Regions from separate parts of the Lysinibacillus sp. FSL R5-0849 genome, predicted to be linked through region 3. Evidence: a T-box and tRNA genes for the amino acid it is inferred to sense, from the RefSeq annotation. Region 3 holds a T-box; the other regions hold tRNA genes.
What was found. A T-box is a leader RNA that pairs with one kind of tRNA and senses whether it is charged. The one in region 3 lies ahead of MKY80_RS16270 (valine--tRNA ligase), so its partner is inferred to be a tRNA-Val.
Positions count from the first base shown of each region.

Region 1: it encodes a tRNA-Val, which carries the amino acid that the T-box ahead of MKY80_RS16270 (valine--tRNA ligase) is inferred to sense. The anticodon was not compared.
Region 2: it encodes a tRNA-Val, which carries the amino acid that the T-box ahead of MKY80_RS16270 (valine--tRNA ligase) is inferred to sense. The anticodon was not compared.

Region 1 covers NZ_CP152004.1:108,991-119,625, forward strand. Annotated here, with positions in the region: gene lysS (lysine--tRNA ligase) at 1-1,049, shown strand, start outside; gene MKY80_RS00545 (hypothetical protein) at 1,246-1,527, shown strand; rRNA gene MKY80_RS00550 (16S ribosomal RNA) at 2,143-3,694, shown strand; rRNA gene MKY80_RS00555 (23S ribosomal RNA) at 4,001-6,928, shown strand; rRNA gene rrf (5S ribosomal RNA) at 7,045-7,160, shown strand; tRNA gene MKY80_RS00565 (tRNA-Val) at 7,171-7,243, shown strand; tRNA gene MKY80_RS00570 (tRNA-Thr) at 7,250-7,325, shown strand; tRNA gene MKY80_RS00575 (tRNA-Lys) at 7,334-7,409, shown strand; tRNA gene MKY80_RS00580 (tRNA-Leu) at 7,433-7,517, shown strand; tRNA gene MKY80_RS00585 (tRNA-Gly) at 7,554-7,628, shown strand; tRNA gene MKY80_RS00590 (tRNA-Leu) at 7,634-7,722, shown strand; tRNA gene MKY80_RS00595 (tRNA-Arg) at 7,731-7,807, shown strand; tRNA gene MKY80_RS00600 (tRNA-Pro) at 7,817-7,893, shown strand; tRNA gene MKY80_RS00605 (tRNA-Ala) at 7,909-7,984, shown strand; rRNA gene MKY80_RS00610 (16S ribosomal RNA) at 8,135-9,686, shown strand; tRNA gene MKY80_RS00615 (tRNA-Ile) at 9,780-9,856, shown strand; tRNA gene MKY80_RS00620 (tRNA-Ala) at 9,869-9,944, shown strand; rRNA gene MKY80_RS00625 (23S ribosomal RNA) at 10,158-10,635, shown strand, end outside.
Region 2 covers NZ_CP152004.1:4,459,845-4,470,479, forward strand. Annotated here, with positions in the region: gene glmM (phosphoglucosamine mutase) at 1-1,215, opposite strand, end outside; gene MKY80_RS22125 (CdaR family protein) at 1,434-2,510, opposite strand; gene cdaA (diadenylate cyclase CdaA) at 2,503-3,339, opposite strand; gene MKY80_RS22135 (anti-sigma factor) at 3,489-4,115, opposite strand; gene sigW (RNA polymerase sigma factor SigW) at 4,129-4,692, opposite strand; gene rocF (arginase) at 4,826-5,731, opposite strand; tRNA gene MKY80_RS22150 (tRNA-Lys) at 5,917-5,989, opposite strand; tRNA gene MKY80_RS22155 (tRNA-Gln) at 6,002-6,076, opposite strand; tRNA gene MKY80_RS22160 (tRNA-Tyr) at 6,091-6,174, opposite strand; tRNA gene MKY80_RS22165 (tRNA-Val) at 6,193-6,268, opposite strand; tRNA gene MKY80_RS22170 (tRNA-Glu) at 6,341-6,415, opposite strand; tRNA gene MKY80_RS22175 (tRNA-Asn) at 6,527-6,603, opposite strand; gene MKY80_RS22180 (acyl--CoA ligase) at 6,870-8,447, shown strand; rRNA gene rrf (5S ribosomal RNA) at 8,558-8,673, opposite strand; rRNA gene MKY80_RS22190 (23S ribosomal RNA) at 8,861-10,635, opposite strand, start outside.
Region 3 covers NZ_CP152004.1:3,302,209-3,312,843, forward strand. Annotated here, with positions in the region: gene MKY80_RS16260 (folylpolyglutamate synthase/dihydrofolate synthase family protein) at 1-968, opposite strand, end outside; gene MKY80_RS16265 (hypothetical protein) at 1,075-1,503, opposite strand; gene MKY80_RS16270 (valine--tRNA ligase) at 1,757-4,402, opposite strand; T-box leader at 4,476-4,732, opposite strand; gene MKY80_RS16275 (hypothetical protein) at 5,006-5,686, opposite strand; gene MKY80_RS16280 (SRPBCC family protein) at 5,862-6,308, opposite strand; gene hemL (glutamate-1-semialdehyde 2,1-aminomutase) at 6,551-7,843, opposite strand; gene hemB (porphobilinogen synthase) at 7,844-8,824, opposite strand; gene MKY80_RS16295 (uroporphyrinogen-III synthase) at 8,821-9,582, opposite strand; gene hemC (hydroxymethylbilane synthase) at 9,572-10,504, opposite strand; gene ccsA (cytochrome c biogenesis protein CcsA) at 10,523-10,635, opposite strand, start outside.

The DNA of each region.
Region 1 (10,635 bases), 1.5 Mb from region 3:
TCCATGGTTTACAGGATGTTGAGCAACGTTATCGTCAACGCTACTTAGATCTTATGACGAATGAAGAAAGCAAATTAACATTTATAGCACGTTCTAAAATTATCCGTGCTATCCGCAACTATCTTGATAACTCTGGATATTTAGAAGTAGAAACACCAATGCTTCATACAATTGCTGGTGGTGCGGCTGCTCGTCCATTTATTACTCATCATAATGCACTTGATATGGAATTATATATGCGAATCGCAATCGAACTGCATTTAAAACGCTTAATTGTGGGTGGTTTAGAAAAGGTTTATGAGATTGGACGTGTATTCCGAAACGAAGGGATCTCGACACGACATAACCCTGAATTTACAATGATTGAGCTCTATGAAGCATACGCTGACTATCAAGATATCATGTCTCTTACTGAAAACCTTATAGCACACGTTGCTCAAGAAGTTCTTGGAACGACTACAGTTCAATATGGAGAAGATGAAATTAACCTTGCAGTGGGCTGGAGACGAGTTCACATGGTTGATGCCGTAAAAGAAGCAACTGGTGTAGACTTCTGGCAGCCGATGACAAAAGAGCAAGCTCAGGCTCTTGCTAAAGAACATGGAGTAGAAGTGAAAGATGTTCATGAAGTAGGTCATATTATTAATGAATTCTTTGAGCAAAAAATAGAAGAAACACTTGTACAACCTACATTTGTATATGGGCACCCAGTGGAAATCTCGCCTCTTGCAAAGAAAAATCCAGAGGACGAGCGTTTCACAGATCGCTTTGAGCTATTTATTGTTCGTCGTGAGCATGCAAATGCCTTCACAGAATTAAATGACCCAATCGATCAACGTCAGCGCTTTGAAGCACAATTAGCAGAGAAAGCAGCTGGTAATGATGAGGCACATGAAATGGACAATGATTTCATTGAAGCTTTGGAATATGGTATGCCTCCAACAGGTGGACTAGGCATTGGTATTGACCGATTAATCATGCTATTAACAAACTCACCTTCCATTCGTGATGTATTATTATTCCCGACAATGCGTCATATTACTAAATAGTCGTAGCATCTTTTCTAACAGTAAGATAAGAATAGAATGAAGAGGAGAATTTGCTGGATAAGGCAATTCTCCTCTTTTTTGTATTAAAAAAATTAAGTTGTTTAAACGTGGATTATATTTAGGTTATACTTTTATAGTTCTATGTTTTTATAAACGACAGTAGATAAAAAAGAAGTATTTTTATTGGGGGCATATAATGAATTACAAAATTATTAACAAACAAGTATTTGAACAGGCTCAATTACGTTCTGTATCGGATGTTCCATTTACAGAAGAAGAACTTGAGCATGGAATGAAATTAGTAGTTGCCAAAAAAGACGAGAATCTTACTTTATATTTAGTAGAGATAGACGGACATAAGAAGTTTGATGTTCGCTGGGATGATTCTTCTGAAATTTTTAGTGGCTGGTATTCCGCGTGGGATAATTTCCTGTGGTGTTTAAATATAGTTGATCCACAAGATGATGGCTTAAAGTAGTAGCGCGAAGCTTGAATAACAAACGATGAGGTTTTTTAGTTGAGTAAGCAGGAGAAAATGAAGCAGATGCTTTTAACTCCTGCTTCTATGTTTTAGTCTTTAATTTGTTGAGTTTTAAAAGAAAGCAATGTATAGTAAAACAAATCATTTAAGTTAGAACAGAGAATGATATAAAATCTACATTCTCATAAGTGTAGAAAATAGCTTACTAATGCATGTTTTTTCAATAATATCATTTTCTATGAAAAAAATACTTGCGAAGTAATTACGAACATGATAAATTATTACTTGTCGTTAAAACGACGTAAGAACAACACCATCATAAAAATTCAACAAACGAAAAAGTTGTTGACACTGAAATGTGGTTGTGGTAAGATTTAAAAGTTGTCTCTTGTAAACGAAAAACTTTTTGAAAAAAGTTGTTGACAATGATAACTGAGTATATTATAATTTAAGAGTTGCTATCAAAAACGTAGCAACTAAATGAACCTTGAAAACTGAACAAGTAAAACGTAATCAATAAAGTTTTCAGTAACTAGCTTAGCTAGTGAACGAAGCAAAATTTTGGACATCAAAATTGATGCCAGCAAAACAATTTGAGCTAATCAAATTTCTTTTATGGAGAGTTTGATCCTGGCTCAGGACGAACGCTGGCGGCGTGCCTAATACATGCAAGTCGAGCGAACAGAGAAGGAGCTTGCTCCTTCGACGTTAGCGGCGGACGGGTGAGTAACACGTGGGCAACCTACCTTATAGTTTGGGATAACTCCGGGAAACCGGGGCTAATACCGAATAATCTGTTTCACCTCATGGTGAAACACTGAAAGACGGTTTCGGCTGTCGCTATAGGATGGGCCCGCGGCGCATTAGCTAGTTGGTGAGGTAACGGCTCACCAAGGCGACGATGCGTAGCCGACCTGAGAGGGTGATCGGCCACACTGGGACTGAGACACGGCCCAGACTCCTACGGGAGGCAGCAGTAGGGAATCTTCCACAATGGGCGAAAGCCTGATGGAGCAACGCCGCGTGAGTGAAGAAGGATTTCGGTTCGTAAAACTCTGTTGTAAGGGAAGAACAAGTACAGTAGTAACTGGCTGTACCTTGACGGTACCTTATTAGAAAGCCACGGCTAACTACGTGCCAGCAGCCGCGGTAATACGTAGGTGGCAAGCGTTGTCCGGAATTATTGGGCGTAAAGCGCGCGCAGGTGGTTTCTTAAGTCTGATGTGAAAGCCCACGGCTCAACCGTGGAGGGTCATTGGAAACTGGGAGACTTGAGTGCAGAAGAGGATAGTGGAATTCCAAGTGTAGCGGTGAAATGCGTAGAGATTTGGAGGAACACCAGTGGCGAAGGCGACTATCTGGTCTGTAACTGACACTGAGGCGCGAAAGCGTGGGGAGCAAACAGGATTAGATACCCTGGTAGTCCACGCCGTAAACGATGAGTGCTAAGTGTTAGGGGGTTTCCGCCCCTTAGTGCTGCAGCTAACGCATTAAGCACTCCGCCTGGGGAGTACGGTCGCAAGACTGAAACTCAAAGGAATTGACGGGGGCCCGCACAAGCGGTGGAGCATGTGGTTTAATTCGAAGCAACGCGAAGAACCTTACCAGGTCTTGACATCCCGTTGACCACTGTAGAGATATAGTTTCCCCTTCGGGGGCAACGGTGACAGGTGGTGCATGGTTGTCGTCAGCTCGTGTCGTGAGATGTTGGGTTAAGTCCCGCAACGAGCGCAACCCTTGATCTTAGTTGCCATCATTTAGTTGGGCACTCTAAGGTGACTGCCGGTGACAAACCGGAGGAAGGTGGGGATGACGTCAAATCATCATGCCCCTTATGACCTGGGCTACACACGTGCTACAATGGACGATACAAACGGTTGCCAACTCGCGAGAGGGAGCTAATCCGATAAAGTCGTTCTCAGTTCGGATTGTAGGCTGCAACTCGCCTACATGAAGCCGGAATCGCTAGTAATCGCGGATCAGCATGCCGCGGTGAATACGTTCCCGGGCCTTGTACACACCGCCCGTCACACCACGAGAGTTTGTAACACCCGAAGTCGGTGAGGTAACCTTTTGGAGCCAGCCGCCGAAGGTGGGATAGATGATTGGGGTGAAGTCGTAACAAGGTAGCCGTATCGGAAGGTGCGGCTGGATCACCTCCTTTCTAAGGATATTTTCGGAATACAAACCTTGGGTTTGTAAGATTACGTTTTGCGTTCAGTTTTGAAGGTTCATTCTTCTGAATGAAATACTTCAAAACTTGTTCTTTGAAAACTGGATAAAACGACATTGAAATAGTAACAAACACATTTATTTTTTAAGTTTTTTTATAGGCTTAATAACATTAAAAGGTTTCAAGACACGAGCAGTTCTAGGAAGCAATCGAGTGAATGAAGGAGCGTACTTCAGTACGTGACTGATTGAACGAGTGAAGCTGACAACGAAATGCGATGTGTATTGAAAGCTGATAGGTTAAGTTATTAAGGGCGCACGGCGAATGCCTTGGCACTAGGAGCCGAAGAAGGACGGCACTAACACCGATATGCTTCGGGGAGCTGTAAGTGAGCTTTGATCCGGAGATTTCCGAATGGGGGAACCCACTACGTTTAATCGCGTAGTATCTTGACGTGAATACATAGCGTCTTGAAGGCAGACCCAGGGAACTGAAACATCTAAGTACCTGGAGGAAGAGAAAGAAAAATCGATTCCCTGAGTAGCGGCGAGCGAAACGGGAAGAGCCCAAACCAAGAGGCTTGCCTCTTGGGGTTGTAGGACACTCAATACGGAGTTACAAAAGAGCGAGTTAGATGAAGCGACTTGGAAAGGTCCGCCAGAGCAGGTAAAAGCCCTGTAGTCGAAAGTTCGTTCCCTCCTGAGTGGATCCTGAGTACGGCGGAACACGTGAAATTCCGTCGGAATCCGGGAGGACCATCTCCCAAGGCTAAATACTACCTAGTGACCGATAGTGAACCAGTACCGTGAGGGAAAGGTGAAAAGCACCCCGGAAGGGGAGTGAAAGAGATCCTGAAACCGTGTGCCTACAAGTAGTTAGAGCCCGTTAATGGGTGATAGCGTGCCTTTTGTAGAATGAACCGGCGAGTTACGATTACGTGCGAGGTTAAGCTTTAGAAGGCGGAGCCGCAGCGAAAGCGAGTCTGAATAGGGCGAAATAGTACGTGGTCGTAGACCCGAAACCAGGTGATCTACCCATGTCCAGGGTGAAGGTAAGGTAACACTTACTGGAGGCCCGAACCCACGCACGTTGAAAAGTGCGGGGATGAGGTGTGGGTAGCGGAGAAATTCCAATCGAACTTGGAGATAGCTGGTTCTCTCCGAAATAGCTTTAGGGCTAGCCTCGTGATGAGAATACTGGAGGTAGAGCACTGTTTGGACTAGGGGGCCATCCCGGTTTACCGAATTCAGACAAACTCCGAATGCCAGATATTTATACACGGGAGTCAGACTGCGAGTGATAAGATCCGTAGTCAAAAGGGAAACAGCCCAGACCACCAGCTAAGGTCCCAAAGTAATCGTTAAGTGGAAAAGGATGTGGCGTTGCACAGACAACCAGGATGTTGGCTTAGAAGCAGCCATCATTTAAAGAGTGCGTAATAGCTCACTGGTCGAGTGACGCTGCGCCGAAAATGTATCGGGGCTAAACGATTCACCGAAGCTGTGGATTGACATCTACGATGTCAGTGGTAGGAGAGCGTTCTAAGTGCGTTGAAGTCAGACCGGAAGGACTGGTGGAGCGCTTAGAAGTGAGAATGCCGGTATGAGTAGCGAAAGACGGGTGAGAATCCCGTCCACCGTATGACTAAGGTTTCCTGAGGAAGGCTCGTCCGCTCAGGGTTAGTCGGGACCTAAGCCGAGGCCGATAGGCGTAGGCGATGGACAACAGGTTGATATTCCTGTACCACCTCCTCACCGTTTGAGAAATGGGGGGACGCAGTAGGATAGGGCAAGCGCGCTGTTGGTTATGCGCGTCCAAGCAGTAAGGCGTGTGTGTAGGCAAATCCGCACACTGTAACGTTGAGCTGTGATGGCGAGTCCGTATGGACGAAGTTCCTGATTTCACACTGCCAAGAAAAGCCTCTATCGAGGTGAGAGGTGCCCGTACCGCAAACCGACACAGGTAGTCGAGGAGAGAATCCTAAGGTGTGCGAGAGAACTCTCGTTAAGGAACTCGGCAAAATGACCCCGTAACTTCGGGAGAAGGGGTGCTCTTGAGCGTGCAAGCGCATGAGAGCCGCAGTGAATAGGCCCAGGCGACTGTTTAGCAAAAACACAGGTCTCTGCAAAACCGTAAGGTGACGTATAGGGGCTGACGCCTGCCCGGTGCTGGAAGGTTAAGAGGAGTGGTTAGCGCAAGCGAAGCTGCGAATTGAAGCCCCAGTAAACGGCGGCCGTAACTATAACGGTCCTAAGGTAGCGAAATTCCTTGTCGGGTAAGTTCCGACCCGCACGAAAGGCGTAACGATCTGGGCACTGTCTCAACGAGAGACTCGGTGAAATTATAGTACCTGTGAAGATGCAGGTTACCCGCGACAGGACGGAAAGACCCCGTGGAGCTTTACTGTAGCCTGATATTGAATTTTGGTACAACTTGTACAGGATAGGTAGGAGCCAGAGATCTCGGAGCGCCAGCTTCGAAGGAGGCGTCGGTGGGATACTACCCTGGTTGTATTGAAATTCTAACCCATGCCCCTTAGCGGGGCAGGAGACAGTGTCAGGCGGACAGTTTGACTGGGGCGGTCGCCTCCTAAAAGGTAACGGAGGCGCCCAAAGGTTCCCTCAGAATGGTTGGAAATCATTCGTAGAGTGTAAAGGCACAAGGGAGCTTGACTGCGAGACCTACAAGTCGAGCAGGGTCGAAAGACGGGCTTAGTGATCCGGTGGTTCCGCATGGAAGGGCCATCGCTCAACGGATAAAAGCTACCCCGGGGATAACAGGCTTATCTCCCCCAAGAGTCCACATCGACGGGGAGGTTTGGCACCTCGATGTCGGCTCATCGCATCCTGGGGCTGTAGTCGGTCCCAAGGGTTGGGCTGTTCGCCCATTAAAGCGGTACGCGAGCTGGGTTCAGAACGTCGTGAGACAGTTCGGTCCCTATCCGTCGTGGGCGTAGGAAATTTGAGAGGAGCTGTCCTTAGTACGAGAGGACCGGGATGGACACACCGCTGGTGTACCAGTTGTCTTGCCAAAGGCATCGCTGGGTAGCTATGTGTGGACGGGATAAGTGCTGAAAGCATCTAAGCATGAAGCCCCCCTCAAGATGAGATTTCCCATTACGCAAGTAAGTAAGATCCCTCAAAGACGATGAGGTAGATAGGTTCGAGGTGGAAGTGTGGTGACACATGGAGCTGACGAATACTAATCGATCGAGGACTTAACCAAAAATGTTTGAAACCTTCAATGAACCGTTTATCCAGTTTTGAAAGAATAAAAAAGTTTTTAAAAAACTTGCATTTTATAACTACATATGTTATAATAAATCTTGTCTTTTGAATAAGTCTAGTGATGATGGCAAAGAGGTCACACCCGTTCCCATACCGAACACGGAAGTTAAGCTCTTTAGCGCCGATGGTAGTTGGGGGATTCCCCCTGTGAGAGTAGGACGTCGCTAGGCATAATACCCAGGAGGATTAGCTCAGCTGGGAGAGCATCTGCCTTACAAGCAGAGGGTCGGCGGTTCGAGCCCGTCATCCTCCATCATTTGCCGGTTTAGCTCAGCAGGTAGAGCAACTGACTTGTAATCAGTAGGTCGTGGGTTCGATTCCTATAGCCGGCACCATTTCAGACGAGCCATTAGCTCAGTTGGTAGAGCATCTGACTTTTAATCAGAGGGTCGAAGGTTCGAGTCCTTCATGGCTCACCATTTATAAGTACCAACCATATTAAGCGGGTGTGGCGGAATTGGCAGACGCACTAGACTTAGGATCTAGCGCCGCAAGGCGTGGGGGTTCGACTCCCTTCACCCGCACCATTTTTCAATATGCCAGATAAAAAAACTTATGCACATGCGGAAGTAGTTCAGTGGTAGAACACCACCTTGCCAAGGTGGGGGTCGCGAGTTCGAACCTCGTCTTCCGCTCCAAATGTGCCGGGGTGGCGGAACTGGCAGACGCACAGGACTTAAAATCCTGCGGTAGGTGACTACCGTACCGGTTCGATTCCGGTCCTCGGCACCATTTTATATGCGCCCGTAGCTCAATTGGATAGAGCGTCTGACTACGGATCAGAAGGTTATGGGTTCGACTCCTGTCGGGCGCGCCATAAAACGAACGGGAAGTAGCTCAGCTTGGTAGAGCACTTGGTTTGGGACCAAGGGGTCGCAGGTTCGAATCCTGTCTTCCCGACCATTTCCAAAAAAATATGGGGCCTTAGCTCAGCTGGGAGAGCGCCTGCCTTGCACGCAGGAGGTCAGCGGTTCGATCCCGCTAGGCTCCACCATTCAACTTATTTAACTAAATGAACCTTGAAAACTGAACAAGCAAAACGTAATCAATAAAGTTTTAAGTAACTAGCTTAGCTAGTGAACAAAACAAAATTTTGGACATCAAAATTGATGCCAGCAAAACAATTTGAGCTAATCAAATTTCTTTTATGGAGAGTTTGATCCTGGCTCAGGACGAACGCTGGCGGCGTGCCTAATACATGCAAGTCGAGCGAACAGAGAAGGAGCTTGCTCCTTCGACGTTAGCGGCGGACGGGTGAGTAACACGTGGGCAACCTACCTTATAGTTTGGGATAACTCCGGGAAACCGGGGCTAATACCGAATAATCTGTTTCACCTCATGGTGAAACACTGAAAGACGGTTTCGGCTGTCGCTATAGGATGGGCCCGCGGCGCATTAGCTAGTTGGTGAGGTAACGGCTCACCAAGGCGACGATGCGTAGCCGACCTGAGAGGGTGATCGGCCACACTGGGACTGAGACACGGCCCAGACTCCTACGGGAGGCAGCAGTAGGGAATCTTCCACAATGGGCGAAAGCCTGATGGAGCAACGCCGCGTGAGTGAAGAAGGATTTCGGTTCGTAAAACTCTGTTGTAAGGGAAGAACAAGTACAGTAGTAACTGGCTGTACCTTGACGGTACCTTATTAGAAAGCCACGGCTAACTACGTGCCAGCAGCCGCGGTAATACGTAGGTGGCAAGCGTTGTCCGGAATTATTGGGCGTAAAGCGCGCGCAGGTGGTTTCTTAAGTCTGATGTGAAAGCCCACGGCTCAACCGTGGAGGGTCATTGGAAACTGGGAGACTTGAGTGCAGAAGAGGATAGTGGAATTCCAAGTGTAGCGGTGAAATGCGTAGAGATTTGGAGGAACACCAGTGGCGAAGGCGACTATCTGGTCTGTAACTGACACTGAGGCGCGAAAGCGTGGGGAGCAAACAGGATTAGATACCCTGGTAGTCCACGCCGTAAACGATGAGTGCTAAGTGTTAGGGGGTTTCCGCCCCTTAGTGCTGCAGCTAACGCATTAAGCACTCCGCCTGGGGAGTACGGTCGCAAGACTGAAACTCAAAGGAATTGACGGGGGCCCGCACAAGCGGTGGAGCATGTGGTTTAATTCGAAGCAACGCGAAGAACCTTACCAGGTCTTGACATCCCGTTGACCACTGTAGAGATATAGTTTCCCCTTCGGGGGCAACGGTGACAGGTGGTGCATGGTTGTCGTCAGCTCGTGTCGTGAGATGTTGGGTTAAGTCCCGCAACGAGCGCAACCCTTGATCTTAGTTGCCATCATTTAGTTGGGCACTCTAAGGTGACTGCCGGTGACAAACCGGAGGAAGGTGGGGATGACGTCAAATCATCATGCCCCTTATGACCTGGGCTACACACGTGCTACAATGGACGATACAAACGGTTGCCAACTCGCGAGAGGGAGCTAATCCGATAAAGTCGTTCTCAGTTCGGATTGTAGGCTGCAACTCGCCTACATGAAGCCGGAATCGCTAGTAATCGCGGATCAGCATGCCGCGGTGAATACGTTCCCGGGCCTTGTACACACCGCCCGTCACACCACGAGAGTTTGTAACACCCGAAGTCGGTGAGGTAACCTTTTGGAGCCAGCCGCCGAAGGTGGGATAGATGATTGGGGTGAAGTCGTAACAAGGTAGCCGTATCGGAAGGTGCGGCTGGATCACCTCCTTTCTAAGGATATTTTCGGAATACAAACCTTGGGTTTGTAAGATTACGTTTTGCGTTCAGTTTTGAAGGTTTATTAATAATATAAAACTTCCAAGAGGGCCTATAGCTCAGCTGGTTAGAGCGCACGCCTGATAAGCGTGAGGTCGATGGTTCGAGTCCATTTAGGCCCACCATATATACCTCTTGGGGCCTTAGCTCAGCTGGGAGAGCGCCTGCCTTGCACGCAGGAGGTCAGCGGTTCGATCCCGCTAGGCTCCACCAAACTTGTTCTTTGAAAACTGGATAAAACGACATTGAAATTGTAACAAACACATTTATTTTTTAAGTTTTTTTATAGGCTTAATAACATTAAAAGATTTCAAGACACGAGCAATTCTAGGAAGCAATCGAGTAAATGAAGGAGCGTACTTCAGTACGTGACTGATTGAACGAGTGAAGCTGACAACGAAATGTGATGTGTATTGGAAGCTGATAGGTTAAGTTATTAAGGGCGCACGGCGAATGCCTTGGCACTAGGAGCCGAAGAAGGACGGCACTAACACCGATATGCTTCGGGGAGCTGTAAGTGAGCTTTGATCCGGAGATTTCCGAATGGGGGAACCCACTACGTTTAATCGCGTAGTATCTTGACGTGAATACATAGCGTCTTGAAGGCAGACCCAGGGAACTGAAACATCTAAGTACCTGGAGGAAGAGAAAGAAAAATCGATTCCCTGAGTAGCGGCGAGCGAAACGGGAAGAGCCCAAACCAAGAGGCTTGCCTCTTGGGGTTGTAGGACACTCAATACGGAGTTACAAAAGAGCGAGTTAGATGAAGCGACTTGGAAAGGTCCGCCAGAGCAGGTAAAAGCCCTGTAGTCGAAAGTTCGTTCCCTCCTGAGTGGATCCTGAGTACGGCGGAACACGTGAAATTCCGTCGGAATCCGGGAGGACCATCTCCCAAGGCTAAATA
Region 2 (10,635 bases), 1.2 Mb from region 3:
ATTCCCTGCCATTTCCGCTTCTACCTCTGCAATCACAGCGGCCACTTTCGTATTTTCAGTCACTGCATGCTTGTCTGTTACGCGAACATTGACAAGACGCTGAGGATAGATTTTCATTTCAGCAGCAAGCTCCGACAGCTTCTTACCTGTTGCTTTCATAATGTCGACAAGCTGAATACCTGTTAGTAGACCATCGCCTGTTGTATTAAAATCTAAGAAAACAATATGCCCTGATTGTTCGCCACCTAAATTGTAATCATTAGCACGCATTTCCTCTACAACATAACGATCTCCTACTGCCGTTTGTATACTTCGCATACCGTTATCTTCGACAGCCTTATAGAAGCCCATATTGCTCATAACAGTTGAGACAATTGTTTGCTTCTTTAAACGACCAACTGCATTTAAATACTTTCCAATAATAAACATAATTTGATCACCGTCAACAATTTTACCGTTTTCATCTACAGCAATTAAACGGTCACCGTCCCCATCAAATGCTAGACCAACATCTGCATTCTTTTCCAATACAAACTTAGCTAGTCCCTCAGGATGCGTTGAACCTACACCATCATTAATATTTAGACCAGTTGGAGAAGCACCCATTGTAGAAATGTCAGCCTCTAGATCCGCAAAAAGATGCGTCGCTAATGATGAGGTAGCACCATGTGCACAGTCTAATGCTACATGGATACCATCAAATTCTTCATCCACTGTTTGCTTTAAGTATTGAATATACTTTTGTCCACCCTCGAAATAGTCACTTACAGATCCTAAATCAGCCCCTATTGGACGTGGTAATGTATCCTCTTGAGCATCAAGTAAAATTTCAATTTCCTCTTCTTGTGCATCTGTTAGTTTAAAGCCATCTGGACCAAAGAATTTGATGCCATTGTCCGCTACTGGGTTATGCGAAGCTGAAATCATGACGCCTGCATCTGCGCTCATAATACGAGTAAGGTATGCCACACCTGGAGTTGAAATAATTCCGAGTCGCATTACTTCTACCCCAATTGATAGGAGCCCAGCAACAAGTGCACCTTCCAGCATCTCGCCTGAAATACGTGTGTCACGACCAATTAAAACCTTAGGACGGTCAGTTGCATCCTTCGTTAACACATAGCCACCTATACGGCCAAGTTTAAATGCAAATTCCGGTGTTAGTTCACTATTGGCGACGCCACGGACGCCATCTGTTCCAAAATATTTACCCATTCTACTTATTCTCTCCTTCAATGCAAGACTGTGTCATATTCATCCATAGACACTTGTCCGCTTACTTTTGGAAAAGTCTGCTTTTGTTTATTCATTGGTAATTTTTAATAGTCCACTCAGTTAGTTTGTTTGGTGAATATATTGCGGTCTACCCACCAAAACAAACCCCGGTTAGATTTTTGATTTAGAATCAAAATAAAATTATAGTCAGATATTGTTTAAGAATCAATATCTTCCGTTTCATCGGTTGGCGTATTTTTATCAGTAGTAGTACTATCATCCTTCACATCAGTTTCTTCAGTTGGAGGTGGCGCTTCCTCTGTAGAAGCTGGTGTTTTCTGCTCTTCTTCCTTCTCTACTTTTGTAATATCTGCCTTCACTTTTATTTTCTTATCAGATATTTTTGTCACACCATCTGGTAATTTTACATCAATTTCATAAGTTTTTGACTCTGTAATTTTTGACAGGTCTACTGTTATTGGAATTTCTGTTAAACCATCAATAATCGATTTTCTGCCATATACTTTAATCATTTTTTGCGTAAATGTTAAAGAATTGATCGTTATATCATCCAATGCTTGCCCTGTTTCCCTCAAAACAACCGGGAGTTCTCGACTATATTCCCCAATATCTACTTGAACATTAACAGTATCAGGTTCAATTGTCACATCAAGTTTATTTAAGTCTCGATCTAATACTTTTACTGCCGCGTCCTGAGTGAAGGATTGCTTCAAGCCTGGCTCTCCAGCAACAGTTGCTTTTACATAGCTGATGCTTTCAATAGCACTTTTTGCACCTGTCACGTAAACAGTCGGTGGATCAGCTACCATATCCTTTAAAATATACCCTTCTTCTATTAGTCGAGTATTCATTTCAGGGTCCACTCGGAACTCTTTCGTGACCTTTTCCTCAATATTTACATGAATAGTTGCAGGGTCTAATGTAACCTTTAACTTATCAGAAATATTTTCGTATTGTAGCTTTACATCATGCTCGCCAATCAATAGATTACTTAAATCAACAAATACTGAGAAATCCTTTGTTGCTCTTGTTTTTATAACAACAGGCATTGGCCCTTTTATCTTCACATCTACTGTTTCAGGTAAACCTGTTACAATCAGATTCTCATTATCATAATAAACATCTACTGGCACATCACGAATAATATCAGTCTGTTCAGTGGTGGTTGTTGTATTGATTGGAGATAGCTCGGTACGAACTGAGAAAAAAAGCAAAAATGCTAAAAATAGCGCGATGATTCTTAATACCCAAGGGCTATCCATCATTTTATCCATTCTTTTTCCCCCTCCAAGTTAACTTAGAGGCTGCATTTGACTCTTGTGCTGATCCGAACCACATTTTTCGCAATAGTGTCTCGAACTCCTCTAGAGAAAGATTACGATGGAGATTACCATTCAACGTAATACTAATGGCGCCTGTTTCCTCTGAGACAACGATTGTAATTGCATCCGTAACTTCACTTAACCCAAGCGCAGCACGATGGCGTGTCCCTAACTCCTTTGAAATAAATGGACTTTCAGATAGAGGTAAATAACAAGCTGCCGCTGTAACTTTATCTCTTTGCATAATAACCGCCCCATCATGTAGTGGCGTATTCGGTATAAAGATATTAATTAGCAATTCTGAAGAAATTTCAGCATTTAGACCTATACCTGTTTCAATATATTCGTTAAGACCTGTTTCTTTTTCAATTGAAATTAACGCACCTATTCGACGTTTAGCCATATAACTTACAGATTTTTTCATAGCCTCTATAAGCCTTGTTTGCTCCTCGTCTTCTTGACTAGATGATCGTTGGAAAAGTTTACCTCTACCAATTTGTTCTAAGCCTCGTCTGATTTCAGGTTGGAAGATGATAATAATCGCTAAGAAACCAAATTCAATGACCTGCTGTAACATCCAGCCTAATGTTTGTAACCCTAAAAGGTCTGTTGCAATTCGTGCAATAATAATGACGAAAATTCCCTTAAGTAATTGGACAGCCTTCGTACCTTTAATGAGGGTTAAGACCTTATAAACAACGTACCAAACGAGCAGTACATCGATGAAGTTAATAACAATATTCACAGGCGTTAAATCTGTGAAATGTTCAATAATTTGCACGTGGCATCCCCCACTTTTCATTACGAATCCATACACATTCAAGTATAGCACATTCTTATCAAATGTAACTTTTTTCAAATAAAAAGTCTACTCAGAAGAGTAGACCTTTCAGCCTCTCACGTGCACTATTTTTTAGGACGTATAGAGTGTTATTTAGTTTCTTCCTTTTCATCAAATGTCATGGCTGATTTTACAGAGTTTTTAATTGTATACCATAACCATTCAAATACTTCGTCAATTTCTTCAATTCTCCCTGAAACTACCGCTGAAGATGCCATGTATTGCCCGTTTATGACTGTGACGTTACCATCAACTTCTCCTTCAACAACCAAATCGCCATTTTTCACAACAATATCGCCCTTTACAACTTCTCCTTCAGGTACGATAACCGTTTGACCATCCACAACTAAATTGGGCTGCTTGGTCACAGAGAAATGCTGGTCATCCATAAAGCTACCGAGCAAGGTAGCACTCATAAATAAACAAAATACTGCTGCTGCCACAAAAAGTGGATGTCGACGTATCCATTTTTGTATGCCTACTCGACTTTTTGGTTTTGGTAAACGAGCCATTACTGCTGCTTCAAAATCCGGAGGCGCTGTAATATGGGAAGCACTCTTCACAAAGGCGATTGTTTCACTCAATTCATGCATCAACTGTTTACAATCATTACATGTATGCAAGTGTTGCTTTAACTCTTGCTCATGCTCACGACTAATGTCACCGTCTAAATAATCATGCATATAATCAATAATATGCTCTGGACAAGTATTCATGACGCTCCCCCTCCTACAGATTGTTTAACTGCTTACGTAATGCCTCACGTCCGCGGTGAATTCTCGTTTTCACCGTTCCAAGCGGCATATCTAAAATCTCGCTAATCTCTTGCAACGATAACTCTTCTATATATTTCAATACTATAACCGAACGGTATTTATCCGGTAAACGTCCAATTTCGTATTGAATGCGATCTTGCAGCTCCATTTGCTCTAACTGCTCCTCTGGTAGCTGGTCGTCTGCTGCGATTTGTGAATACATATCAAGCCCTTCTGTACCAGCTACTTCTGCATCTAAATAATAATCCGGTTTCTTTTTCCGAATCCGATCTATACAGAGGTTTGTCGCTATGCGATAAAGCCACGTGGAAAACTTTCTTTTCTGATCAAAAGTATGCAAATTCATATATGCCCGAACAAAAGCTTCCTGAGCAATATCTTCAGATTCTTGTTTGTTACCTAACATTCGATAGCATACTTGGTACAGTTTGTGCTGATAGAGACTCACAATATCGGCAAATGCGTTTTGATCGCCTTTAAGCACTTGTTTTATTCTCTTATTTACTAACGCATCCATTGTGTTGACTTCTCCACCTTTACAACTGTCTTATACTATACGACCCATCAATAAGAAAAGTTTCGTTTTATTTCAATTATAGCAAAAGATTTTTATGCAATGTGGCAACAGGAAATTTTTTGAAAAATTTTCTTTAAACTAAAGTTTCTCCAAATAAAGATCCCATTAAAGCAACAGCTACATTTGCTGTTGTATTTTTCTCGTCTAATATCGGATTAACTTCTACAAACTCTGCTGAAGTTAACATTCCAGACTCTTGTAACATTTCCATCGCTAAATGACTTTCTCGATACGTAATTCCACCTGGCACTGGTGTTCCAACACCTGGTGTATAAAGAGGGTCAAGTCCATCTAAATCCAGCGATAGGTGTAATCCATCAACATCTCGCTCTTTTAAATAGGCAAGTGCATCTTCCATAACACGCGTCATGCCAAGTCGGTCAATTTCATGCATAGTGTATACTTTAATCCCTTGTTCACGAATCAAATCACGCTCACCAGGATCTACAGAACGAGCTCCTATAATAATAACGTTTTCTGGCTTAATTTTTGGCACATTATTACGAATTTGAACTAAACGTTCATGCCCAAGCCCAATACTAACTGCTAAAGGCATTCCATGTATGTTGCCGGAAGGTGTAGTTTCAGGTGTATTTAAATCTGCATGTGCATCATACCAAATAACACCTAGATTTTTATAATGTTCCGCTAATCCTGCAAGTGTCCCAATAGCAATACTATGGTCACCACCAAATACAAGTGGGAATTTTTTTTGTTCGACTACTTCATGTACGCTATTAGCTAAAGCCGTACTAACTTCTACTACTTCCTCTAAATTCAATAACTTTTCATCTACTGTCGCGTTTGCATGCTTTTGACTAACACGAATATCCCCTTGATCTTGTACCTCGTGTCCAATACTTGCTAAACGTTCAACAACGCCTGCATAACGAATAGCACTTGGTCCCATATCTACGCCTCGGCGTGTTTGTCCGTAATCTGTTGGTACTCCAATAATAGAAATATTAAGTTTATTCATGTTTTTATACCCCCTAAAAGTTATAAGACTATTGTAAAGCCTACTTACCACTTGGCTCAACCCAACATAAATACGCATATTTATTCATTTTCAAATAACATAAAAAAATCTCCTACTGTTTTCAGTAAGAGATTAGTTATCTGTATTTATTATATCACTTTTGAATATATTTTATTCTATAAAAGTGAGCCATGAAGGACTCGAACCTTCGACCCTCTGATTAAAAGTCAGATGCTCTACCAACTGAGCTAATGGCTCATAAAAGAAAAATGGCTGGGGTACTAGGATTCGAACCTAGGCATGACGGAATCAAAATCCGTTGCCTTACCGCTTGGCTATACCCCAATCATTTATAAAACTGGTGGAGGGGGACGGATTCGAACCGCCGAACCCTAAGGAGCGGATTTACAGTCCGCCGCGTTTAGCCACTTCGCTACCCCTCCGAAATAACACAAGAATAATGGTGGAGGATGACGGGCTCGAACCGCCGACCCTCTGCTTGTAAGGCAGATGCTCTCCCAGCTGAGCTAATCCTCCATAGAAACAGGTGTGTTATATCACAGTTTATTTTCATTTTAAAGCCTGTACATCATGATGATGTATTTTAAATGGTGACCCCTACGGGATTCGAACCCGTGTTACCGCCGTGAAAGGGCGGTGTCTTAACCACTTGACCAAGGGGCCAAACTTATGTCTCAAACAAGACAAGAATTATGATAACATTATTTCTACATTCTTGCAACACTTTTCTACATTTTTTTATGTATAAAGCCATCTTAAAAATGAGCAAAAAAATGGCTCCGAAGGCAGGACTCGAACCTGCGACAACCTGATTAACAGTCAGGTGCTACTACCAACTGAGCTACTTCGGAACAATACTATTCAAATCGGTCTTAGACAACCTCTTAAGTACATTTATTATTATAGCAAGCATTCTAAATAATGCAACATATTTGTGTAAAATATTATATTTTTTTGTCGAGAATTTCTTAAATAGTACTTAGAAAGTATAATAGTTCTCTATTAAATCTAAAATTTCTATTTTGTGTATTAAATATTCTTGCTGTATATTATTGCAATTGTTAAAATAAAAATAGTTTTATGAATTTTCTATCATTTTAGGGGGAGGAATGTTCAAATGGTAATAGAGGATTTAATTGCACCGGATGTTTATAACATCACAGAGGAATTAGAAAAGTTTTCGCAAGATAGTGAACGCCAAGCTATACGTTGGTTAAATACACAACAAGAGAGACAAACCGTTACTTACGTAGAACTTGTTCAAAAAATGAATCAATACGCGAATGCCTTTACGAAGAAGGGGCTTCAAAAAGGAGATCGTGTATTAGTTATTATTCCTCGCCTACCTGAGGCCTATTTTGTTTTCCTAGGCTGTTTAAAAGCGGGTATTGTTCCTATTTCCTGTTCAGAGATGTTGCGCGCAAGTGATTTAGAGTATCGTATGGAGCATTCTTCTGCCAGTGCCGTTATCGCCTATGAAGTATTTACTAGTGAAGTAGACAAAATTTCGTCTTCTGTCGATGCTTTAAAAAACAAAATGGTCATCGGAACAGCTACAGGAGATTGGACTTCTTTAGATGAATTGGCTAGCTCTCAGCCAAATACATTTACGGCTGTTGCTACTAAACGCGATGACATGGCCTTCCTTTCTTATACTTCTGGAACAACAGGTAAGCCTAAAGGCGTCGTCCATTCTCATGGCTGGGGCTATGCACATATTCGAACAGCGGCTGCACAGTGGCTTTGTGTACGTGAAGGAGACTTAGTATGGGCAACTGCAGCTCCAGGCTGGCAAAAATGGATTTGGAGCCCGTTCCTATCTACTATTATGTTGGGAGCTACTGCCTTTGTTTATCATGGTGGATTTGATGCAAAAACATATCTTCAACTGTTGCAGGATGAAAAGGTTAATGTTCTTTGCTGCACCCCAACTGAGTATCGTATCATGGCGAAACTTGAGAATTTAAAAGACTATAATCTATCTTCTCTTCGTAGTGCTGTCTCTGCTGGTGAGCCATTAAATCGACCAGTCATTGAAACATTTAAGAATCACTTTGGTTTAAAAGTCCGCGATGGTTATGGTCAAACTGAAAATACATTACTCATTGGTACTTTGGAAAACACGGAGCTACGACCTGGTTCCATGGGTGTCCCAACTCCAGGTAATATTGTACGTATTATCGACAATGAAGGCAATGAGGCACCTGTTGGCGAGGTTGGCGATATTGCGATACACAAATCATCGCCAGCCTTGTTTAAAGAGTATTATCGTGAGCCTGAGCGCACACAAGCGGCATTCCGCGGTGAATGGTACATTACAGGTGATCAAGCAAAATGTGATGAAGATGGTTACTTCTGGTTTGAAGGTCGGGGCGATGATATTATTATTTCATCTGGTTATACGATTGGTCCATTTGAAGTGGAAGATGCCTTAAACAAACATGATGCTGTACAAGAGTGTGCTGTGGTAGCTGCTCCAGATGAAATTAGGGGGCATATTGTCAAAGCCTACGTAATCTTACGAGATGGCTATAAGGGACACAATGAAGAAGAACTAATCAAGGAGCTACAGGAGCATGTAAAAGCACTGACGGCTCCTTATAAATATCCTCGTAGTATTGTCTTTATCGATGAGTTACCAAAAACAACATCTGGGAAAATTCGTCGTATCGAACTACGAGCAGCAACTGTCTAAAATAGTAAGGAGGCATTTCATTCAAAGAAATGCCTCCTTACTTTATCTACTTTTTAGAATTTTAGACAGAAAAAAAGCCACTACTGAGTGTATCAGTAGCGACTTTTTGCGCCTAGCGATGTCCTACTCTCACAGGGGGAAGCCCCCAACTACCATCGGCGCTAAAGAGCTTAACTTCCGTGTTCGGTATGGGAACGGGTGTGACCTCTTTGCCATCATCACTAGACTATTTTCGGCTTTCAATATACATAGCATTTCTTCGTCAGCTTCTGTCGTTCAGTCAGTCACGTACTTGAGTACGCTCCTTCCCTCTCTCTATTGCTTCCTCGAACTACTCGTATCTTGAAACCCTTCATAAAAGAAATTATTCTTTCAAAACTGGATAAACGGTTCATTGAATGTTTCAAACTTTTTTGGTTAAGTCCTCGATCGATTAGTATTCGTCAGCTCCATGTGTCACCACACTTCCACCTCGAACCTATCTACCTCATCGTCTTTGAGGGATCTTACTTACTTGCGTAATGGGAAATCTCATCTTGAGGGGGGCTTCATGCTTAGATGCTTTCAGCACTTATCCCGTCCACACATAGCTACCCAGCGATGCCTTTGGCAAGACAACTGGTACACCAGCGGTGTGTCCATCCCGGTCCTCTCGTACTAAGGACAGCTCCTCTCAAATTTCCTACGCCCACGACGGATAGGGACCGAACTGTCTCACGACGTTCTGAACCCAGCTCGCGTACCGCTTTAATGGGCGAACAGCCCAACCCTTGGGACCGACTACAGCCCCAGGATGCGATGAGCCGACATCGAGGTGCCAAACCTCCCCGTCGATGTGGACTCTTGGGGGAGATAAGCCTGTTATCCCCGGGGTAGCTTTTATCCGTTGAGCGATGGCCCTTCCATGCGGAACCACCGGATCACTAAGCCCGTCTTTCGACCCTGCTCGACTTGTAGGTCTCGCAGTCAAGCTCCCTTGTGCCTTTACACTCTACGAATGATTTCCAACCATTCTGAGGGAACCTTTGGGCGCCTCCGTTACCTTTTAGGAGGCGACCGCCCCAGTCAAACTGTCCGCCTGACACTGTCTCCTGCCCCGCTAAGGGGCATGGGTTAGAATTTCAATACAACCAGGGTAGTATCCCACCGACGCCTCCTTCGAAGCTGGCGCTCCGAGATCTCTGGCTCCTACCTATCCTGTACAAGTTGTACCAAAATTCAATATCAGGCTACAGTAAAGCTCCACGGGGTCTTTCCGTCCTGTCGCGGGTAACCTGCATCTTCACAGGTACTATAATTTCACCGAGTCTCTCGTTGAGACAGTGCCCAGATCGTTACGCCTTTCGTGCGGGTCGGAACTTACCCGACAAGGAATTTCGCTACCTTAGGACCGTTATAGTTACGGCCGCCGTTTACTGGGGCTTCAATTCGCAGCTTCGCTTGCGCTAACCACTCCTCTTAACCTTCCAGCACCGGGCAGGCGTCAGCCCCTATACGTCACCTTACGGTTTTGCAGAGACCTGTGTTTTTGCTAAACAGTCGCCTGGGCCTATTCACTGCGGCTCTCATGCGCTTGCACGCTCAAGAGCACCCCTTCTCCCGAAGTTACGGGGTCATTTTGCCGAGTTCCTTAACGAGAGTTCTCTCGCACACCTTAGGATTCTCTCCTCGACTACCTGTGTCGGTTTGCGGTACGGGCACCTCTCACCTCGATAGAGGCTTTTCTTGGCAGTGTGAAATCAGGAACTTCGTCCATACGGACTCGCCATCACAGCTCAACGTTACAGTGTGCGGATTTGCCTACACACACGCCTTACTGCTTGGACGCGCATAACCAACAGCGCGCTTACCCTATCCTACTGCGTCCCCCCATTTCTCAAACGGTGAGGAGGTGGTACAGGAATATCAACCTGTTGTCCATCGCCTACGCCTATCGGCCTCGGCTTAGGTCCCGACTAACCCTGAGCGGACGAGCCTTCCTCAGGAAACCTTAGTCATACGGTGGACGGGATTCTCACCCGTCTTTCGCTACTCATACCGGCATTCTCACTTCTAAGCGCTCCACCAGTCCTTCCGGTCTGACTTCAACGCACTTAGAACGCTCTCCTACCACTGACATCGTAGATGTCAATCCACAGCTTCGGTGAATCGTTTAGCCCCGATACATTTTCGGCGCAGCGTCACTCGA
Region 3 (10,635 bases):
TTGAGTGTTTGGATAAGTGCAGCCGTCCCTTCAGAATTATGGGCGCCATCTAAAACAATTTTTTGAGGCCATTGTTCGAAGCGGCCAGCCCAATGTGCATATCGAAGTCCATACCGAATGGATGAGTCTGATATAGTAATAGCTGCCCCTTCACGTAATGCAAGGATTGCTGTAATGGCCAGACTTGCATTGTTGATTTGATGGGGACCTGCCATTTTTAAAGCTATATCAGTCATCACAATATTTCCTTTTTCATAGGTGAATTGCTGAACGTCTGTACCTTGTAATATATCTGAAACAGTAAAATCTTGTCCTAAAATGAAGCATGGTGCCTGCTGTGCATCCGCCGTTTCTTTAATAACAGCTAATGCTTCTTCATTGCTAACCCCTATAACAACTGGAACACCCCTTTTTATGATGCCTGCCTTTTCAGAGGCAATCTTGGCAAATGTATCACCTAAAAAGGCCGTATGCTCAAGTGAAATGGTTGTAATAATGGCAAGTAGTGGCGTCACGACATTGGTCGCATCTAAACGCCCTCCAAGCCCCGTTTCAATAAGCGCAATATCCATTTCCTGATCGGCAAAAAACTGAAACATTATGAGTGTGACTACTTCAAAAAAGCTTGGAAAATCACCATTATATTGTTCTTCTATAATCTTAGCTAGTTTATTGAAATAGTATAAAAATTGTTCATCCGTAATCGGCTCACCATTAATAGTCATTCGTTCATTGACTCGCTCTAAATGTGGGGAAGTAAATGCCCCTACTTGGTGCCCAGTGTGCTGTAGCATTTCTCTAAGGGCATTCACTGTAGAACCTTTCCCATTTGAACCAGCCACATGAATTACGCGTAGTTTATTGTGAGGATTCTCTAAATGTGCTAGTACTTCTTTCATTAGTACAAGCGGTGCACGTTTATGATCAACGGCTTTTAGTGTAAAAATAAATTCCGTACATTCGTTCATTGTGTTAAACAAAAGAAACACTCCCTCTTACTGCAATATCTCTATTTTAGTACAAGTAACGTTTAATAACATAGATTAATTACAAAACAATAGAAAAAACACACAGCTAGCCACTGCGTGTTTGATAAGTATTTTTGTTATGTACTTGGTGAGCCCCTAGCAATGCACCCATATTGTCCAAAATGATTTTTGCATCATTGTTTAATAAAGGCATAACATCTGGACGTTGTACTAATTCAAAGGAGTTTTTTAATGTTCTTTTCAACATTGAAATATCAAAATTTGAGCAATACTCATTTATTTTATTGATGGTTAACATATCTGCCCGTGAGAATTTTGTACATTCCTGTTGAGTTTGCCTATTTGCTAATACATGTTTAATAAGCACACGCGCACTTGTGTTTAATAAACGATAATATTTCGCATCTGATAATTTCAATAGATTTGTTTCAATCAATACCCTTGCACTAACAAAATCTAAGTCATCACATGCTTTATTGACTTTCGTAATATAGGTTGTCATATTACCTGTCATTTCACATCTCCATTCATACCATAAACCCGAAAAAAAGCCATTGCTTTGGTATAGCGATTCCATTAAAGACCATTTCTTTTCCGTCAACATAATATTGCGTTAGGTTTTGTTTCCTACTATAATAATAATTCACCTAACCTATTAGACTAATTATTCTAAATGGCACTACATATATTTACCCATTTCAATGCATAACTTTTTCTCTACATAAAAAAAGCAATGGATAACTTTATCGTCATCCATTGCTCTACTATTACATATTTTTTAATTCCTCTAAACGTTTTAATACAACCGCGTGCTTATTTTCATAATCCGCTAATTTTTCACGTTCTACATTTACTAATGCCTCAGGTGCTTTCGATACGAACTTTTCATTTGAAAGCTTACCTGTCACTAACTTCACTTCTTTTGCCCATTTCTCTAACTCTTTTTCAAGACGAGCGATTTCTTCCTCTAAGTTAATAAGCCCAACAAGCGGTAGGAAAACTTGAGCACCTGTAATAACTGCTGTCATCGATTGACCAGGTGCCTCTAAGCCTTCACCAATTGTTAACGTATCTGGGTTACAGAATTTCTCTAAATAGGCTTTATTCGCTTCAAGTACTGCCACTGTTGCAGCATCTTTCGCAGAGATAAATAACGGTACTTTTTTGCTCATTGGCGTGTTTACTTCCGCACGAATATTACGTACTGAACGTATAATATCCATTAGGAGCTTCATATTATCTGCTTCGTCAGCAAAATGAAGATCCGTGCGTACTGTTGGCCATGCAGCCACTGTAATCGATTCACCATCATGAGGTAAGTGTTGCCAGATTTCCTCTGTAATGAATGGCATAAATGGATGCAATAGACGCATCGTTTGATCGAGTACGTACGCTAAAATAGAACGAGTTGTCTTTTTAGCAGTTTCATCCTCACCGTATAATGGTAATTTTGCCATTTCAATATACCAAGAACAGAAATCATCCCAAATGAAATTATAAAGTTCGCGACCAACCTCACCAAATTCATAGCGCTCTGCCAAAGATGTTACACGTTCAATCGTCTCATTTAAGCGTGTTAAAATCCATTTGTCAGCAACCGATTTTTCACCTGTTAAGTCGATTTCATCATATGTCATTCCATCCATATTCATAAGGGCAAAACGGGATGCATTCCAAATCTTATTAGAGAAATTCCATACAGCCTCTACCTTCTCAGTAGTATAACGTAAATCTTGACCAGGTGATGAACCTGTTGCTAAGAAGTAGCGTAATGAGTCTGCACCGTATTGCTCAATAACATCCATTGGATCTACACCATTGCCAAGTGACTTACTCATTTTACGCCCTTCACCATCACGAACTAAACCATGAATTAACACATCTTTGAACGGACGTTGCTCTGTAAATTCAAGACCTTGGAAAATCATTCGAGATACCCAGAAGAAAATAATATCATAGCCTGTTACGAGTGTATTTGTTGGGTAGTAACGTTTATATTCTTCATTTGCCTCGTCTGGCCAGCCCATTGTAGAAAACGGCCATAGCGCTGAAGAGAACCATGTATCTAGTACATCCTCATCTTGTGTCCAATTGTCTGCATCAGCCGGTGCTTCTTTTCCTACGTAAATTTCACCTGTTTCATTATGGTACCAAGCCGGGATTTGATGGCCCCACCATAATTGGCGAGAAATACACCAATCACGAATATTCTCCATCCAGCGAGAATAAGTATTTTCAAAACGAGCCGGAACAAAGTTCACTTTACCTTCTTGGTCTTTTTGAAGCTCTAATGAAGAATCTGCAAGTGGTTGCATTTTAACGAACCATTGTGCTGAAAGATAGGGCTCTACAACAGCACCAGAACGTTCAGAATGCCCTACTGAATGCATATGTTCTTCAATGCGTATTAACACACCCGCTTCTTGTAAATCAGCAACAATTTGCTTACGACATTCAAAACGATCCATACCGTTGTATTTGCCAGCAAGTTCGTTCATTGTGCCATCTTCATTCATCACGAGGATACGCTCAAGATTGTGACGATTACCAACTTCAAAGTCATTTGGATCATGGGCAGGTGTCATTTTTACAACCCCTGTTCCAAATTCCATATCAACATAGTCATCTGCTACAATCGGAATTTCCCGACCTACAATCGGTAAAATAACCGTTTTACCAATTAAATGCTGATAACGTTCATCTTTCGGGTGAACAGCTACGCCAGAGTCACCAAGCATCGTTTCAGGACGTGTTGTCGCAACTTCTACATATCCTGAGCCATCAGCTAAAGGATATTTCATATGATAGAAGGCACCTTGCACATCTTGGTAAATAACCTCGATATCAGACAATGCTGTTTTAGCAGCTGGATCCCAGTTAATAATGCGTTCACCACGATAGATTAGGCCTTTTTCATATAATTGAACAAAAACTGTATTAACTGCCTCCGAAAGACCTTTATCAAGTGTGAAACGCTCACGTGTGTAGTCTAATCCAAGGCCAAGCTTTGCCCATTGATCACGGATATGCCCAGCATATTCTTCTTTCCATTCCCATGTTTTCTCGAGGAATTTTTCACGTCCTAAATCATAACGTGTAATATTATCCTCACGTAGCTTTGCTTCTACTTTTGCCTGTGTAGCAATACCTGCATGGTCCATACCTGGTAACCAAAGTGCATCATATCCTTGCATACGTTTCATACGAATGAGGATATCTTGTAAAGTTGTATCCCATGCATGACCAAGGTGCAATTTACCTGTTACGTTCGGTGGTGGAATAACGATTGAATAAGGTTCTTTCCCACTTTCTGGCTGTGCCTCAAAAAATTTCCCTTGCAACCACCATTCGTAGCGACCGGCTTCAATGGACTGTGGGTCATATTTAGTTGGCATTGAAATGTTTTCTGTCATATTGACTCCTCCTAATATTTGAAGACTATTGATAAAGCAATCACTTCACCAAATAAAAAAAACTCCTCTCGTCTAAAAGGACGAAGGAGTTTTAGTTCGCGGTACCACCTTTAATTCCAGCAGCGGTTAAGGAAATGATCATCGAATACATTTCTCAGCCTTATCTACTGGCTCTTAATTCGGTAACGGTGTTTAACCGGCTTTAACTACTGTTAGTTCACTAAAGCTGCTCAAGGGCTACCTTCAATTAAGTACAAATAGAAACTTCTCAGCTACCGTTTCCTCTCTGAAAATGTAACATAATTTACTCTTCCCTATCATAGCATCTGTATTTGATTTTCCTTATTGTACCGCAGAAACGTGTAATTTTTCAAGTGATTTAGTCATCTTTTAATAAGAGTAAAGTAAATAGAAAAGGAAGTGAATATTCAAATGCGTCGACGCAAGTATAACCCCTGGCTTTTACCACCTTGGATAAGGCAAGTTCGTTTTTACTGTAGAACGATTATCGTGCCGATTTGTGGTTTTCAATTTATCCGTGTCATTATTGTTCCAACATCCGGTGATTTAATTTTCTTATTACTCTTGCTACTTCTCAGCTATTTACTTTTGAAAGACATCATTTGATACACGAACTTTAAGCGGTGTATATTCTTCAGTTAGATCCCAAATCATGGAAGGCACTTCATGCCAAGTGCTGGACTCACGTACAACAATATGACTTGAGGATTCTCTCAAACTTGTTTTTTGGTCAACTGTTGGAGTCTTCACTTGGTGTGAAGCTGCTACTACTGCGGTAGTTTGTTTTTTCACTTGCATGCTTTCTTCTGGCACAGTAAGTATCTCTTCATGTTCATAGGCACTGGCAGTAAAGGACTGATCTTCTAATACATGGTCATTTTCAACAACTGGCTCGTATTCGTTAAAGATGCTTGTGACTGTCCATTCAAGCTGACATTTCTGATTCGTCAAGCTTGGGCGAATATCTTTGACCATTATATCCTTAAGGTTTGATTCCTTTGGTAAATCGACATGTAATGGCACGGCATACTCAAAATAACCTGTATCTCCTTGGACATCTAGGGCATCAATTGAAATTAATTCTTCATCGCCTGTAAAAGCTTGCATATTTTGAAAATCGAAGCGTACATGTGCGGTGATATGATAGATGCCTACTAGTCGAAGTGAATCCTCTAACTGCATTGCCTGCCACTGTGGCTTAATTTGCACAGCTGCTATTTCTGTTGGGCAGCCGTACCCAGGAAAACAAAATGTTTCACTCATATTCCAAGTTTTGTGTTCGATAATAATCCCTCCCTTTGCATCATATGACTTATGAGGGGATAGTATGCTAGAAAGCTTCCTATTCAACCGTATAAAAAAAGAGGAAATTCATATAAAAATGGCATGCTAGAACATTACTTCTAGCATGCCATTTTTATGAATGTACTTACATCCATTAAACATGTACTAATTTGATTTTATTTGCTACACGATCTGTTAACATTTGCGTTGCCTTTGGTACAATCGGTTTGAAAATTGGGTTTAAAACAGGTCCAGCTAATCCACCAGCAATAACCTCTAAGAAGCCTGTCATTTTTGTGTTTTCAGCATCCATGCTTTCTGCAAGGAAATAGCCATTTCCTGTGAAATTATCCGAAAGACCTTTAAGTTCAAATGTCACTTTGGACGGGGATACCCACTCTAAAATAATAATTTCTACTTCAACTGTTTTTTTCAGAACTCCCACATTTCCTTTAAAAGTCCATGTTGAATGTTTGTCATCAATCATTTCATGTGCGTTATAACCTGGGACTAGCTTTGCCCATTTCTCCATATCACTGACGAAATCCCATACATGTTCAATTCCTACGGGTACTTCGACCGTATGTGTGCCTGTTGCCATATCAATTCACTACTTTCTTTTATGAATAGCTATATTATAAACGATATCGTCCACATTTTGGCTATGCTGAAAGATATAATTTTGACAAAAGCAGGTCCTTCATCCAGTATAGATGATTGTCCTTACTAGTTAATATATGCTATATTTTCTCTTTTGTTCTTTTATTGCTCAAGTACTACAATGACTTCTAACTTATGTATACAAAAGGGCATGCTAGATTTTTTTCTAGCATGCCCTATCAATTACTTAGCTAATTGTGCAAATACTTTATGGAAGGCATCAACCGTTTTTGCGATATGCTCCTCTGTATGTGCAGTAGAGATAAACAACCCTTCAAACTGAGACGGTGGTAGGAAAATTCCTTCCTCAGCCATCAAACGGAAGTATTCAGCAAATAAGGCTAAATCCGATGATTTAGCAGTTGCAAAATCAATGACCTCTTCATTCGTAAAGAAGAAGCCAATCATAGAACCTGCACGATTAACAGTGTGAGGAATTTTGTACTTCGTCGCCGCTTCACGGAAACCAGCCTCTAGCTGATCGCCTAGTTGTTTAAAGTATTCATAAGTACTGTGATCTAAACGTGATAGCGTTTCATAGCCCGCTGTCATAGCTAATGGATTCCCTGAAAGTGTACCTGCTTGATAAATTGGTCCAGCTGGTGCTACTTGCTCCATAATTTTTTTAGTACCAGCAAACGCACCCACTGGAAGGCCTCCGCCAATTACTTTCCCTAACGTCGTAATATCAGGTGTAACTCCGAAGTAACCTTGTGCACAACCATAATCAACACGGAAGCCCGTCATAACCTCATCAAAGATTAATAACGCACCATGTGAAGTTGTTAATTCGCGTAAGCCCTCTAAGAAACCTGATTGTGGTGGTACAACACCCATATTCCCTGCAACTGGCTCTACAATAACTGCTGCTAACTCTGCGCCAAATTTTTCGAAAACAGCTTTAGCGCCTTCTAAATCATTATAGGCTACAGTTAACGTATTACGAGCGATATCTGCAGGTACGCCAGGGCTATCAGGAAGACCCAATGTAGCAACTCCAGATCCTGCTTTAATTAATAATGAATCACCATGGCCATGATAAGAGCCTTCAAATTTTAAAATCTTATCACGACCTGTAACACCGCGTGCTACACGTAATGCAGACATAGTAGCTTCTGTTCCCGAAGAAACGAAGCGAATCATTTCCATGCCTGGAAGACGATCTAACACTAATTGAGCTAAACGATTTTCTGTATAGCTTGGTGCACCAAAGGAAGAGCCTTTTGCTGCAGTTTCAGCAATTGCTTTGACAACCTCTGGATGTGTATGTCCTAAAATGAGTGGGCCCCAAGATAATACATAATCTATATATTCATTACCATCAATATCTTTAATGATAGCCCCATGGCCTGATTCCATGAAAATTGGGTCCATATTTACTGATTTGAATGCACGAACGGGGCTGTTGACACCACCTGGCATTAACTGAACAGCTTCAGCATAGGCTTGCTTTGATTTTTCGTAAGAACGTGTCATTTATTTCTCCTCCAACCAACGTGCAACATCTTTTGCATGATACGTAATAATTAAATCAGAACCTGCACGTTTCATGCCTAATAATGTTTCAAGCACAACTTTTTTCTCTTCAATCCACCCATTAATAGCAGCTGCTTTAATCATCGCATACTCCCCTGAGACATTATACGCAACAAGTGGTAATGGATAATTATTTTTCATATCTCGAATAATATCTAAATAACTTAGGGCTGGCTTAACAATTAAGAAATCCGCACCCTCTTCGATATCAGATTCTGCCTCACGGAATGCCTCTAAACGGTTTGATGGGTCCATTTGATAGGATTTACGATCACCAAATTGTGGAGCACCATCTGCCGCGTCACGGAATGGGCCATAGTAACTTGACGCATATTTCACAGCATATGACATGATTGGAATATGCTCAAAGCCCGCTTCATCAAGACCAGCACGAATGGCTGCAACAAAACCATCCATCATATTAGATGGAGCAATTATATCTGCGCCTGCCTTTGCTTGTGATACTGCTGTACGAGCTAAAACATCTAAGGAAGGGTCATTTAAAATTTGATCGCCTTCAATTAAGCCACAATGACCATGATCCGTAAACTCACATAAGCATGTATCCGCAATGACTAAAAGCTCAGGATGACGCGTTTTAATTAAGCGAGTCGCCTCTTGGACAATACCATGATCATGGAATGCACCAGTTCCAACAGCATCTTTTTCAGCCGGTAAACCAAATAAAATTACAGCTGGGATTCCTAATGCAACAACCTCATCAATTTCTGCTTCTAGCTTATCTAATGAAAATTGAAAAACACCAGGCATAGATAGTACTTCATTTTTAATATTTTCGCCCTCTATTACAAAAATAGGATAAATCAGGTCCTCTTTATGTAAGTATGTTTCTTTTACCATTGATCGCATCGTTGCATTGGCACGCAAACGACGATGTCTTTGAAATTGTAGTTTTGTCATGATTTGTCCCCTACTTTCATTAATTCTTCGATGACTGCTTGCATTGTATATACACTTGGCATAATATCCACAGTTGCACCGTATTGTTCAAGAGCTGCTTCCGTAATATGGCCGATGGCTGCAACCCTAGTTGCTTGCCATCCAACATGTACTGCTACACTTTTTGCATATACATCAACAGCTGAAGGACTAGCAAAAATCACTGTGACGTCCTCATTGTGATGGATGCAATTAATAATAGCTGATATTTGATCATGTCGTTCTACCGTTTCATAAACTGTCCATTCTTTCAAATTAAAGGGCAGTCCATCCTTCAATGTACTTTTCGCCTTTTCTCCACGAATAAACAGACAACTTGGATGGTCGCCAGCTATACTTGGAAATTCCTTGACGAAAATATCAGCACTAAATACGGAAGGCATAAAGCTCACTTGAAATCCTAGATTTTCTAACGCTGTAGTTGTTTTTGTCCCAATGGAAGCAATTTTCGCTTGAAAATTTTTGGCACTTAATTGATGCCGCTCCATCTTATTAGCAAAGGCATCTACAGCATTTTGACTCGTAAAGATAACCCAGTCAAATTGAAGCGCACTATTCAACAGTTTTGCATCATCGTTGTCCATACGTTCGCATGTTTCAATTAATGGGGCAATTACTGCATGGCCACCTAAAGCTGCAATATCATCTACAATAGCTGTTGTTTTAGATGTACCTGTTAAAAGTACCGTTTTACCTCTTAAAGGTAAATCATTTTGCATCTTGCTCTGCCTTCACACGTTGAATTAAATCGAAAGCTCCTTGTTTCGTTAAAATAGTAGCCAGCTCTTCCCCTATTTTTTGTGCGTCTGAACCAACTACTGTTTCTTTATATACAACTGATGCATCAGGTGCAGCAACAAGACCAGTTAAAGTAATTTCATCCCCATTTGATGTAGCATAGCCAGCGATTGGTACTTGGCACCCGCCATCCATGGCCGCCAAGAATGCTCGTTCAGCATGTGCCTCTTGCCATGTTAATTGGTCTGTTAATTTAGCTAACTCGGCTAATAGCTCAGTATCATCTCCACGGCATTCAATACCAAGAGAACCTTGTGCTACGGCTGGCAAACAATCTTCTACTGATAAAAATTCAGTGACAACATCTTCACTCCAACCAAGTCGTTTTAAACCGGCTGCTGCTAAAATAATCGCGTCGTATTCTTCGGTCTCAAGCTTAGCTAAACGTGTATCAACGTTTCCTCTAATCCATTTAATTTCAAGATCCGGACGTACTGTTAGTAGCTGTGCACTACGACGTAAAGAACTTGTCCCGACTACAGCTCCTGCAGGAAGATCAGCAAATTTAACATGTCCCTTCGAAATAAAAGCGTCACGTGCATCTTCACGTGGAGGAATACAGCCAATTACTAAACCTTCCGGCAATACAGCAGGCATATCTTTCATAGAATGGACAGCAAAATCAATCTCTTTATCGTAAAGGGCTTGTTCAATTTCTTTAACGAACAATCCTTTTCCCCCTACCTTTGAAAGCTGTACATCTAAAATTTGATCACCTTTTGTCACGATTTCTTTTACTTCAAATTCAAATGGAGCACCAGCAGCCTTTAATTCATTAATGAACCAATTTGTTTGCGTTAGTGCTAGCTTACTTCTCCTAGAACCTACAATAATTTTTCTCAACAGTCTCCAACCTTTCCTCTAATACCATAAATGGAATCGCGATAAACTACTTCCTAAGAAGAAGTTCACAACAACTAATAGATAGGCATAAATATGTACCCATGCATAAGTTGTACCTATCAGCTTGCTTT